Regions from separate parts of the Variovorax sp. LjRoot175 genome, predicted to be linked through region 3. Evidence: riboswitches for the same ligand, from Rfam matches in the RefSeq annotation. Region 3 holds a riboswitch; each other region holds the start of a gene.

Region 1 (3,957 bases), on a different contig from region 3:
CCTTCCGCTGGCGCCCGCACGGGCCGGTGATGGACTTCTTCCGCGAGAACGTGGTGCTCGACTACTACCGAGGCGGCTTCGACGGGCCGGCCGAAGGCCTGCTGCTGGTTCACGGCTCGATCAGCCGCTCGCTGGCGCCGGCCTTTCTGGACCGGCTGCAGCGCGTGGCCCAGGATTTCGCCCAGCAACACCAGACCGACCAGAAGCTCTCGCCCAAGGAGCGCGAGGGCTACACGCTGCTGCTGGGCATGCGCAATTGGGAGTTCGAGCTGTTCACCCGCCTGCGCCGCGCGTGACGGCCAGGAAACCGGTTTCTAAGCTAAGATTCTTACCGCAGAAAAACGGATGCATCGACATCCCACCGTTGGCGCAAACTCCCATGAACGCTCAGGTGAACCTCGCATCGGTTCGAATCACTGCTCATTTAGTCAATTGCCGTCTGGAGAGTCATCACGCCAGGTGATGCGCCGAAGGAGCAAGTCCGTTGCAGGTCGCAGCGGATGAATCTCTCAGGTACCAAGGACAGGGGGAGCGGCATCTGAACCCCGGGTTACGGCAGCTCCGCACAGTGAGCGCCCAATCCCGCCGTTCATGCCATCCCAAAAGGATCTGGACATGCGCGTGGTTGTACTCGGCGCCGGCTTGCTCGGCGTGACATCGGCCTATTACCTTCAACAGCTGGGCCACGAAGTGACGGTGGTCGACAGGCATGCCACGCCGGCCGCCAAGGCGCGCGGGCGCGTCGACACGGTCGTCACGGCCGCGGCCGCGGCCGCGGCCGACCAGCTTCTTCGGCAATCCGCCGCTCGCCGTGCCGCCCGCGCGAAATGGGTGGGGCTGTACGTGCGCCTGCGGCGACGCTTCGCGAAGCTGCTCGATCGCGCCATCGGCGAGGCGCCGAAATCCAAGCCGATCGAACACCTCGTCCGGCTGGGCGCCTACAGCCGCGACATCGTGCGTTCGTTGCGCGACGAAGCCGGCGTGCCCCCGGGCCAGCGCAACCCGGGCCTGCTGAGCATCTACACTGATGCCGACGCCTTCAACGCCCGGCTGGCGCGCGCCTCTCATTGGAAAGATCTGGGATGCGAGGAGCGCCTGGTCTCGGCCGAAGAGGCGCTGCGCATCGAGCCGGCCCTGCAGGCCCTGCGCGGCGAGCTCGCCGGCGCAGCCTATTCGCTCGACGATCCGGCGGCGCGCGACCCGGCCCAGTTCGCGGCCAGCATGGTGTTCCTGTGCCGCGCGGCCGGCGTGCGCTTCCTGACCCAGCACACGGTGATCTCCCTGGAGGAGCGCGCAGGCCGCATCGACCATGTCGAGCTGCTCGATGCCGACGGCCAGCCCGTCGTCCTGCGCGGCCAGGCCTATGTGCTGGCGCTCGGCATCTCCAGCGCGATGCACGCCGAAAAGCTGAAGATCGCCATGCCTTTTCGCTTCCTGCGCGAATACATCGTCACGATCCCTCTCAAGGACGCGACCCGCGCACCGCGCGTCGCGCTGCGCGACCGGCAGGGCAAGCTGGGCATCCGGCGCATCGAAACGCCGGGCAGCGACTGCCTGCGGGTCTCCGCCACGGTACGCGCCAGCTTCGACGAAGAGAGCGAGCCCGATTCGGACCGCGTCGACGCCATCCTGCGCCGCATCGAAACGCTGCTGCCCGGCGCGGCCGACACGGCGCATGCCTCCCTCGAGACGGTCGTGCATGCCGTCAGCCGGGACGGGCTGCCGATGATCGGCAAGACCCGCCTGTTCAACCTGTTCCTCAATGTCGCGCCGGGCGCGCGCGGCTGGATCAACGCCTGCGGCGCCGGCAAGTCGATTGCCCGGATCGTGAGCGGCCTCAGGCCCGAGCTCGAGTTCGCCTTCAGAAATCCGTAGCCGCGCGCGTCCTCGCCGCCTTACAATTGCTGCACTGCAGGAGAGCGGGCCGCGGGAAGCGGCTCCACCGAAGGCGCAAACTCCCATAAACGCTCAGGTCGGCTCACGCGATGAGCCTGTACTGCATCAACTGTCAAAGCCGTCTGGAGAGCCATCACGCCATGTGATGCACCGAAGGAGCAAACCTGCTGCGGGCGCAGCGGGTGAATCTCTCAGGTACCGAGGACAGGGGGAGCGGCAACTTGGACGCATGGTCCGGTTGCTTTCTTTTTCGAGCTTCCGTTTCCGTTGCGTTCAAGCGCTGCAACCTCAAAGGTTCTCGAAATGCGCGTGATCGTTCTCGGCGCCGGCCTGCTCGGCGTGACCTCGGCTTACTACCTCCAGCAACTCGGCCACGAAGTGACCGTGATCGACCGGCAGGCCACACCGGCTGCCGAAACCAGCTTCGCCAACGGCGGCCAGATCTCGGTCAGCCATGCCGAACCCTGGGCCAACCCGAGCGCGCCGCTCAAGGTGCTGCAATGGCTCGGCAAGGAAGATGCACCGCTCCTCTTTCGCATCCGCGCCGACATGCGCCAGTGGCTCTGGGGCCTGCAGTTCCTGCGCGAATGCACGCCGGCGCGCACGCGCCACAACATCGAGCAGATCGTGCGCCTGGGCACCTACAGCCGCGACACGCTGCAGCAGCTGCGCCGCGACACCGGTCTCAGCTACGACCAGCGCACCCAGGGCATCCTGCACTTCTATACGACACAGAAGGAATTCGACGGCGCACTGAAGCCGGCCGAGCAGATGCGCGCACTGGGCTGCGAGCGCCAGGTGATCTCGGCCGACGAGGCGGTGAAGATCGAGCCCGCGCTAGCTCACATCCGGCCCCAGTTGGCCGGCGCCACCTACACGGCCGAAGACGAATCTGGCGATGCCAACCGCTTCGCGCGCGAACTGGTCGCACTGGCCTCTGCGGCCGGCGTGAACTTCCTCATGAGCCACACCGTGACCGCGCTGCGCGAAGCAGGCGGCAGCATCGACCACGTGGAAGCGACAGACAACGAAGGCCGCTTCCAGCGCATCCGCGGCGACGCCTTCGTGCTGGCGATGGGCTCGCTGAGCCCGCTCTACGCGACGCCGCTGGGCATCCGGCTGCCGATCTACCCGGCCAAGGGCTACTCGGTCACGCTGCCGGTGAAGGATGCCTCGAAGGCGCACCAGGTCTCTTTGACCGACGACGAGTACAAGCTGGTGTTCTCGCGCTACACCTCGGCCACCGGCGACCGCCTGCGCATCGCCGGCACGGCCGAACTCAACGGCTACGACCGCGACCTGAACCGCGTGCGCTGCGAGGCCATCGTGCGGCGCGTCGAAGAGCTGTTCCCTGGCGCCGGCGACAGCACGCAAGCCCAGTTCTGGACCGGACTGCGGCCGGCGACGCCCAGCAACGTGCCGCTGATCGGCAAAACGAAGCTGCCGAACCTGTTCCTCAACACCGGCCACGGCACGCTGGGCTGGACCCACGCCTGCGGCTCGGGCAAATCGATCGCGCGCATCGTGAGCGGCCTCAAGCCCGAGGTCGACTTCGCTTTCGCCACCTCCTAGGTCTCAGTCTCAGTCGCGCAGCAACTCCTGCATCAGCTCGCGCAGGATCGGCAGCGCCGGCGCCTCGGTGCGCCGGCGCAAGGTCACGAGGCCGAAACGCGCGACGCCATTCAGCTCGGGTTTCATCTTCAGCTCGACCAGGTCTGGCGCCGCCGCGCGAATGGCCAGCAGCACGGCGTCGCTCCGGCGCACCACCTCCACCAGGCTCGGGACTTCCTCGCACTGCAGCGTCACGCAGAGTGCCGGGTGCGCCTCGGGTCCATAGGCTTCGACCAAGGTGCGCGCCACCTCGTCGCTCAGCGGCGTGGAGGCTACGGGATAGCGCTGAACCGCCTCGAAGCTCACCGCGCTGCGAAGCCGCGCGAGCGGATGGCCGCGGCGGCACATGAAGACGCCGCGCATTTCGTGCAGTGCGCTCAGCTCCAGGTCGGCCGCGGGCTTCAGCGAACGCGCATCGACAACCAGCGCATCGAGCGTGCGCGCGCGCAG
Region 2 (3,957 bases), on a different contig from region 3:
TTCGCTGAGGGAGGGCAGGGAAGACTTCGGCATTGGCGTGTTCGGTTCAGTTTTCGTCGGCGAACTTTTGATAGGTGGTGGCGTCGAGCAGTGCATCGAGCTGCGAGGCGTCGCTGATCTTCATCTTGAAGAACCAGCCCTCGGTTTCGGGCGCGCTGTTGGCCAGCGAAGGGTCGGCGCGCAGCGCCTCGTTGACTTCGGTGATCTCGCCCGTGATGGGCATGAACACGTCGGCCGCCGCCTTGACCGACTCGACCACGCCGGCGACATCGCCCTGGCTGTAGCTCTTGCCGACTTCCGGCAGGTCGACGAAGACCACGTCGCCCAGCGCATCCTGCGCATGAACGGTGATGCCGACGGTGGCGACGCCGTCGCCGACCGCCTGGACCCACTCGTGGTCCCTGGTGTACTTGATGCTCATGAAAGGCTCCTTGAAGAAAAGAATTCAACCGCGGTAGTAGTGCTGCGGCACGAAAGGCATGGTGCTCACTTCCATCGGCACCGGCTTGCCGCGCACGATGGCCTGGATGCGGGTGCCGGGCTCGGCATAGGCAAGCGCGATATAGGCCATCGCGACCGGCCGGTCGACCGTGGGGCCGAGCAGGCCGCTGGTCACCTGGCCGATGGGCGCGCCCTCGAAGGATTCGAGCAAGGTGCCATCGCGCACCGGCACGCGCTCCAGCGCCACCAGGCCGACGCGCTTGCGCTTGAGCGTGTGGTGGTCCAGGTGGCCTGCGACGCCATTGGCCGCCGTGAGTTGCGCCAGCACCTTGGCCGCGCCCGGAAAGCCGCCTTCGCGCGCACCGCCGGTGCGCCGCACCTTCTGGATCGCCCAATTGAGCGAGGCTTCGACCGGCGTGGTGGTCTCGTCGATGTCGTTGCCGTAGAGGCACAGGCCCGCTTCGAGCCGCAGCGAATTGCGCGCACCCAGGCCGACGGGCTTGACCTCGGGCTGGGCGAGCAGCAGCCGCGCGAGCGCTTCGGCATCCTTGGCGGCCACCGAGATCTCGAAACCGTCCTCGCCCGTGTAGCCGCTGCGCGTGGCAAAGGCCGCGATGCCGCCGATCTGCACCGCGCCGCCGGTCATGAAGACGAAGCGCTCGATGCCGGGCGCGAGCCGGGCCAGCGCGGTCACGGCCTGCGGGCCCTGCAGCGCCAGCAGGGCGTGGTCGGGCATCGGCAGCACCTGGCAGCGCGCGCCGATCCTGGCCTGGATGTGCGCGATGTCGGCCACCTTGCAGGCGCCATTGACGATCACGAACAGCGAGTCGTGGCCTTCGTTGAAGAACATCAGGTCGTCGAGGATGCCGCCTTCGTCGTTCAAGAGCAGGCCGTAGCGCTGCTTGCCCGGCGCCAGGCCGATCACGTCGACCGGCATCAGGCTCTCGAACGCGGCGGCGGCATCGGGGCCAGCCAGGCGCAGCTGGCCCATGTGGGAGATGTCGAACAGGCCGGCGGCCTCGCGCGTGTGCTTGTGCTCGGCCATCAGGCCGGCGGGGTACTGCACCGGCATCACATAGCCCGCGAAGGGCACCATGCGGGCGCCGAGCTCCAGGTGCAGGTCGTAGAGCGGGGTCTTTTGCAGATCGTCGGATGCGGAGGCCAAGGCACTCTCCAAAGGGGCAGTCCAGATCCATGACATTCTTGCCATGGGCCACCCCTGCTGTCCGCTTTACCTGAGAGATTCGCCCCACGATCGGGGTTTGCTCCTTCGGTGGACGGCACTGCGAACAAAGAACGCGATGCGCCGCCTCTCTCCAGCAAGGAAACGCCCGGAAAATGGGGCGCTTCGTCAGTCCTTTTGCCTGAGCGTTCGGGCCCGTTTTTCGAGGGGACCTGCGCCTTCGGCGGCCCCGCGCTGCGAGGCTCTCTCCTGACCCGTCCGAGTGTAAGGGATGAGCCCGGTCCTGGCCGCTCAGGAGCGCTCCAGGCGCAGCCGCCTGAGCAGAAACTTCTCCCACAGCTTGTCGGCGACGAGCTGCAGGGAGCTGCGAATGTGCGCTCTGGCATTGCGCGCGTCGTAGGGCGAGCGGATGTCGGCGCCCAGCTGCCGGGCGCGCACGCTGAGCATGCTCTCCGAGAGAACGCAGCGCGCCTTCATGCGCAGGTCGCCGAAGTTCTCCGGCGAGAGCGCACTGGCCTTGTGCCATTCGTGGGACCACTTGAATCTGCGCTGCCTGGACGGATCGCTCTCGTCCTTGATCAGCCAGGCTGACACGAAATCGACATAGGCCTCGTCGACGCTGTCGCGAAACAGACGGTGCTCGGGTTCGAAGCGGTCGTAGACCAGCGAATCCAGGAATTCGTTGCCCGGCGAAAGCGCACCGAGCTGGCTGCGCAGGTTGCCGTTCATCGCGAAGCAGTAGGTCGAAACCCATTCGAGCAGGGGACCGAGCGGCGTCATCGTCGAGCGCGGAAAATCGTTGATCTCGCCGAAGAGCCACGGGCCCGGGTGCAGCCCCAGCCTCTTGATTTCACCGCCGAAGCCGGCCACCCTGCGTTCGCTCCATCCGTGGTTTCGCGCGACGGTGTCGTTCGAAAAGATCCACACGTCGGGCTCGCCGCTGCGGGCAAGAATGGCTGCGACTCCTTGGTCCCACCCAGTGAATTCGCGGTTGGAGTTGTCGCCTGCGATGACGAAGCCGTCCTCGAATTCCGCATTGCGCAATGCTTCGCCTCCGGTGGACCTGGCGTTGTCGACGATCGCGAGAACGACACGATCGCTCTCGCCGGCCAACTGCCTTCGCAGCTTGGTCAGCACCTGGACCGAATGATCACGATGCCGACTCCCGTACTCCAGATGAACAAAACCGTAGTTCGTCATGCCTGTTGACAGAAAAAAGAAGGGAGGGTCGGGGCGCCGGATGGGCGCGACGCGACGAGTATCCCTCCTCGTCTTGTCAGCGGAGACGCCGAGTTTGCCCGGATGCGGCCATGGCGGCCGTCGGGGCCGATTTCAATGCACGAGCTGGGGCGGCAGCAGCTTGTCGATGCGTTCGCGGATCGACGTGGCGCGCTCGGCACCCGCGAGCTTCTCGATCTCGCCGAGCATGGCGGATGCGGCGGCCAGCATCGACTCCCGGTCGCGCGCTTCGCGCAGCAGCTCGCGGAACTGCCCGGCCAGGATCGGATCGCGCCTGACGAACATGCGCTCGCACAGGTCGAACAGGAACATCCGCGTGGTGGCGAGCGAACGCTTGCCGTCGAAGACATCCGCCGCGACCGGCGGCTCGGGGCTCGCGTCGGGCGCCGGAGCTGCCTGCACCGGCGGCGCCACGGCGGGCGTAGCGGGTTGCGAACGATGCAGATAGCCCTCCTGCACCAGGTGCAGCGCCACGCGGCCGGCCTCGTCGCGGCTGCCGAAGAGCTGGCCGAAGTCGGTGACCGAGCGCTGGCCGTCGGCCATCAGCAGCAGGGCGCGCTCGCGCTGGCCCAGCGTGCGGCGGCCCGGCTGGAGTTCTTGGCGCGCTTTCTCGGTCTTGATGAGGAACATGGGATGCTCGGGCGTTCGGGGTCGAGCGCCGCAGCATCGGGGATCCGCATGACATCCTCGTGAATGACCGGGCCGCTGCCGCTATTTGAAGCCCCACAAACGCGGCAGCCAGGTGCTGAGCGCCGGAACGAAGGTCAGCACCAGCAGCACGGCCGCGTGCGCCCACAGGAAGGGCACGAGCTCGCGCACCAGCTGCGACATCGGCACCTTCGAGACGTTGCAGGTCACGAACAGCAGGCCGCCTACCGGCGGCGTGATCATGCCGAGCGTGAGGTTGTAGATCACGATCATCGCGAAGTGGACCGGGTCGATGCCGAGCTTGATGGCCACCGGCGCGAGGATGGGTGCCAGCACCATCACGCCGGGCAAGGGCTCGATGAAGATGCCGAAGAGCAGCAGGAAGACGTTCACGATGATCAGGAACATCCACGGCGAGAGCTGCATGCTGACGAGCCATTCGGCCA
Region 3 (3,957 bases):
CACCCGCCATAACTTTGCGGTCGGCTCGCCCTTCGGGAACGAGGCACTTTTCACCTTGAGATGGCGTGGCGCCATAGCAGCGGACTTCAGCTTTCAACTTGAGCATCAGCTTGCGAACTCGAGATCTACCGTCCGTGTTTCCGGCAGGATCGTGGACGCCGCAGACTGACGCGTCGCGGCCCGAAGTCGAACAGCTCACAGGGAGCGTCCAATGAACCTCGCGAAACATCTGCAAGCGGCTGGACATTTGCAGCGTGCGAAAAGGAATGTGCTTCAGGTGCAGGGATTCGGGGCCCGGGCGCCCTGCATCGGTAACGTCCGCCTTCGGATGCCGCCGATGCATATGCGTTCGCGACCCAGTGCGCAGGCGGTGGAACGTTCGCGGGTGCTTGAACGCCCCGCCAACGAACGCGTGCCCCTGCAATTGGCCACGACGGTCAATGAGGTGTGGAGCATGGCTACGGGCGTATTAGTTCCTGCCAGAGGTCTTCTTTCGACACGTGCTTCGTTGGGCGGTTCGACAGGGCTTTGAGCACACATCGAGCGGCCGCATCCAAGCGGCTTCTTCCATTGCACCCGAGCGAACGATCAACTGGTGAATAAACGATCCAGCGCGTTGCAGAAATCGACACAGCCGATGCTTCATGCCACCGCCGACCAGGGCGCTCTGCGCCCCCGTTGGTTGTCAGGCAACTGAGCCATGTGCAGCAGGACGGGTGGTTCAGAGAGGCATCCAGGGAGCAGAGGAGCCAGTCTGCCGGGTGCCTTGTGTCCCATGCTCCAGCCCGGTGAACGTGAAATCGACCTCCGGCCTCAGCCCGCTCACGATGCGCGCGATCGATTTGCCCGAGCCGCAGGCGTGGGTCCAGCCCAGCGTGCCGTGGCCGGTGTTGAGGAACAGGTTCGGCAGCTTCGTTTTGCCGATCAGCGGCACGTTGCTGGGCGTCGCCGGCCGCAGGCCGGTCCAGAACTGCGCGCGGCTGGTGTCGCCGGCGCCGGGGAACAGTTCTTCGACGCGCCGCACGATGGCCTCGCAGCGCACGCGGTTCAGGTCGCGGTCGTAGCCGTTGAGTTCGGCCGTGCCGGCGATGCGCAGGCGGTCGCCGCTGTCCGAGGTGTAGCGCGAGAACACCAGCTTGTATTCGTCGTCGGTCAGCGACACCTGGTGCGCCTTCGAAGCGTCCTTCACCGGCAAGGTCACCGAATAGCCCTTGGCCGGGTAGATCGGCAGCCGGATGCCCAGCGGTGCGGCGTAGAACGGGCTCAGCGAGCCCATCGCCAGCACGAAGGCATCGCCGCGGATGCGCTGGAAGCGGCCTTCGTTGTCTGTCGCTTCCACGTGGTCGATGCTGCCGCCTGCTTCGCGCAGCGCGGTCACGGTGTGGCTCATGAGGAAGTTCACGCCGGCCGCAGAGGCCAGTGCGACCAGTTCGCGCGCGAAGCGGTTGGCATCGCCCGATTCGTCTTCGGCCGTGTAGGTGGCGCCGGCCAACTGGGGCCGGATGTGGGCTAGCGCGGGCTCGATCTTCACCGCCTCGTCGGCCGAGATCACCTGGCGCTCGCAGCCCAGTGCGCGCATCTGCTCGGCCGGCTTCAGTGCGCCGTCGAATTCCTTCTGTGTCGTATAGAAGTGCAGGATGCCCTGGGTGCGCTGGTCGTAGCGGAGACCGGTGTCGCGGCGCAGCTGCTGCAGCGTGTCGCGGCTGTAGGTGCCCAGGCGCACGATCTGCTCGATGTTGTGGCGCGTGCGCGCCGGCGTGCATTCGCGCAGGAACTGCAGGCCCCAGAGCCACTGGCGCATGTCGGCGCGGATGCGAAAGAGGAGCGGTGCATCTTCCTTGCCGAGCCATTGCAGCACCTTGAGCGGCGCGCTCGGGTTGGCCCAGGGTTCGGCATGGCTGACCGAGATCTGGCCGCCGTTGGCGAAGCTGGTTTCGGCAGCCGGTGTGGCCTGCCGGTCGATCACGGTCACTTCGTGGCCGAGTTGCTGGAGGTAGTAAGCCGAGGTCACGCCGAGCAGGCCGGCGCCGAGAACGATCACGCGCATTTCGAGAACCCTTGAGGTTGCAGCGCTCGAACGCAAAGGGAACGGAAGCTCGAAAAAAGAAAGCAACCGGACCGTGCGTCCAAGTTGCCGCTCCCCCTGTCCTCGGTACCTGAGAGATTCACCCGCTGCGCCCGCAGCGGGTTTGCTCCTTCGGTGCATCACATGGCGTGATGGCTCTCCAGACGGCTTTAACAGTGAAGCAGTACAGGCTCATCACGTGAGCCGACCTGAGCGTTTATGGGAGTTTGCGCCTTCGGTGGAGCCGCTTCCCGCGGCCCGCTCTCCTGCTGGATCGCAGTCTATGCGGACCATCGCTGGCAGTCAATAGTTCGCCATCGGGCGGGCCCGACCCCGGGGCATGAAGCAGGGGGCGCGGGTTGGTGCTTCTTAGTAGTCAACAATGCGTCAGGCATTGACCAGTCGATCGGCTGGTCAACTTGGTCCAGGCGGAGCGGCGCGAAGGAGACTTGCTCCAGGGCAAGAGCGAGGATCGTCGATCCACGCGCAGTGCCTGGCGCTGCTGGCCTATGCCTCCGACAATGCCGGTGACGAAGCAGCCGTTCATCTCAAACTCCCGGCGGCGCAAGCGAGGCCATCGACCAGCGCCTCCACATCCTGCGGCGTGTGCGCTGCGCTCAGCGTGATGCGCAGGCGCGCGGTGCCCGCAGGCACGGTCGGTGGGCGGATCGCCGGCACCCACAGATCTTGTGCATCGAGCGCCGCGGACAAGGCCAGCGCCGCCGCGTTGTCGCCGACGAGCTCGTATTGGCGTCCATCGACAAGATCAAGCAGATCTACCTGGCATGTGATGGAAGGGACCTGCGACGAAAGACCGCGCGCGCCAAGCTCGGGCGATCTTGGCGCTCCACTGGGTGCTTATGTTTTATAACGTTGCTGAACATATGTGGAGCAAACGTCTCACTATCAATCGCCGAAATACAGCGGGCTGGCGCGAGAAGAACGTGTTCTCCTACTCCTCCTGATATTCGGCCGCTGAACGGCCGGAAACCAACTCTGTTCATCTTGATCTTTGAGAAACTGCACCTTGCGGGCGGGGACTCGCGGGGCTACGAATTGGGCGAGCCCATGCTCGTTCATGATCGGGATCGCTTTCTGGGCTCCCTAGACCCGGTCGAAGTCAGCCCCGACAGGTCGGAAGTTCGCATCGCCCGCTTTCTACCTTCGCCCCGTTTGGGAAGCGAGCGACGCAAGTTCGGTCCGCTCTTGCTGGTGGAGGTCACGATGTTTCTGGCCGAGCACTTCCCGAGCATCCAGAACGTGCACTTCGCGTTGACAAGGGAGATCGAAATGGACGGAGACGGCATGATGATCGCCGCCGCTCGAATCGAGCTGCTGAGGAGCATCGGTGCCGCGGAAGCTCATGCTCGGCCGCAGCCAGATTCGGGCAGGCCCGGCAATTTTGTTGTCGAAGGCGTTTGGTCGTACACAGCGCACAACCTGGGTGCTCTCCGGTCTGCCCTGTCAATCCAGCGCGAGCTCTATGGCAACCATCTGGCTTGCATTCCGAAAGCAGAGCGTCCGGTTCCGCTGCTGCGCCGTTTGAAGCAGTGGTGGGTGCGCGGTCGTGGCATGTGAGGTCGGTCGCTTTGCCGGAGAGCGGCGATCGAATGCCCCCTGTGCAGCGGCTGTAGGACGGCCTAAGCGCTCTGGGACATTGGACGACCAACGCGACAAGCGGGGCTTTATTCAACAGATGAATCGCCACCAGGACTTGCGGCGCGTTCCGTTTGTCTTGGCGTCGACTGCGGCAAGCGTGTTTTCGGGCACGCCCGCGCGGCGCTGCAGCTCTCTTTCGAAATGCAGGGCCACCGAACTCGCGTGCTTCTCACCATGAAATGCTTTTCGGCGCCAGACGTGCGCTGAGGCCGCCAGTTGTTCGTCTGTCAGGT

What was found. Region 3 has a riboswitch for glycine ahead of ACSQ89_RS39025 (D-amino acid dehydrogenase). Riboswitches for the same ligand answer to the same signal wherever they lie in the genome.
Region 1: another riboswitch for glycine. It lies ahead of ACSQ89_RS03105 (D-amino acid dehydrogenase); the one in region 3 lies ahead of ACSQ89_RS39025 (D-amino acid dehydrogenase).
Region 2: another riboswitch for glycine. It lies ahead of gcvT (glycine cleavage system aminomethyltransferase GcvT); the one in region 3 lies ahead of ACSQ89_RS39025 (D-amino acid dehydrogenase).

Annotation. Positions count from the first base shown of each region.
Region 1 is NZ_CAXURY020000001.1:599,595-603,551, reverse strand. It holds gene ACSQ89_RS03115 (helix-turn-helix domain-containing protein) at 1-296, shown strand, start outside; glycine riboswitch at 430-536, shown strand; gene ACSQ89_RS03110 (FAD-dependent oxidoreductase) at 616-1,875, shown strand; glycine riboswitch at 1,903-1,993, shown strand; glycine riboswitch at 2,009-2,114, shown strand; gene ACSQ89_RS03105 (D-amino acid dehydrogenase) at 2,200-3,468, shown strand; gene ACSQ89_RS03100 (LysR family transcriptional regulator) at 3,478-3,957, opposite strand, start outside.
Region 2 is NZ_CAXURY020000001.1:2,191,076-2,195,032, forward strand. It holds gene gcvP (aminomethyl-transferring glycine dehydrogenase) at 1-33, opposite strand, end outside; gene gcvH (glycine cleavage system protein GcvH) at 47-421, opposite strand; gene gcvT (glycine cleavage system aminomethyltransferase GcvT) at 446-1,642, opposite strand; glycine riboswitch at 1,654-1,771, opposite strand; glycine riboswitch at 1,784-1,886, opposite strand; gene ACSQ89_RS11050 (hypothetical protein) at 1,916-2,824, opposite strand; gene ACSQ89_RS11055 (hypothetical protein) at 2,957-3,493, opposite strand; gene ACSQ89_RS11060 (TRAP transporter large permease) at 3,575-3,957, opposite strand, start outside.
Region 3 is NZ_CAXURY020000003.1:257,259-261,215, forward strand. It holds gene ACSQ89_RS39020 (hypothetical protein) at 1-169, shown strand, start outside; gene ACSQ89_RS39025 (D-amino acid dehydrogenase) at 722-2,047, opposite strand; glycine riboswitch at 2,134-2,239, opposite strand; glycine riboswitch at 2,252-2,344, opposite strand; partial or broken gene ACSQ89_RS39030 (8-amino-7-oxononanoate synthase) at 2,609-2,806, opposite strand; gene ACSQ89_RS39035 (hypothetical protein) at 3,071-3,643, shown strand; gene ACSQ89_RS39040 (hypothetical protein) at 3,755-3,957, opposite strand, start outside.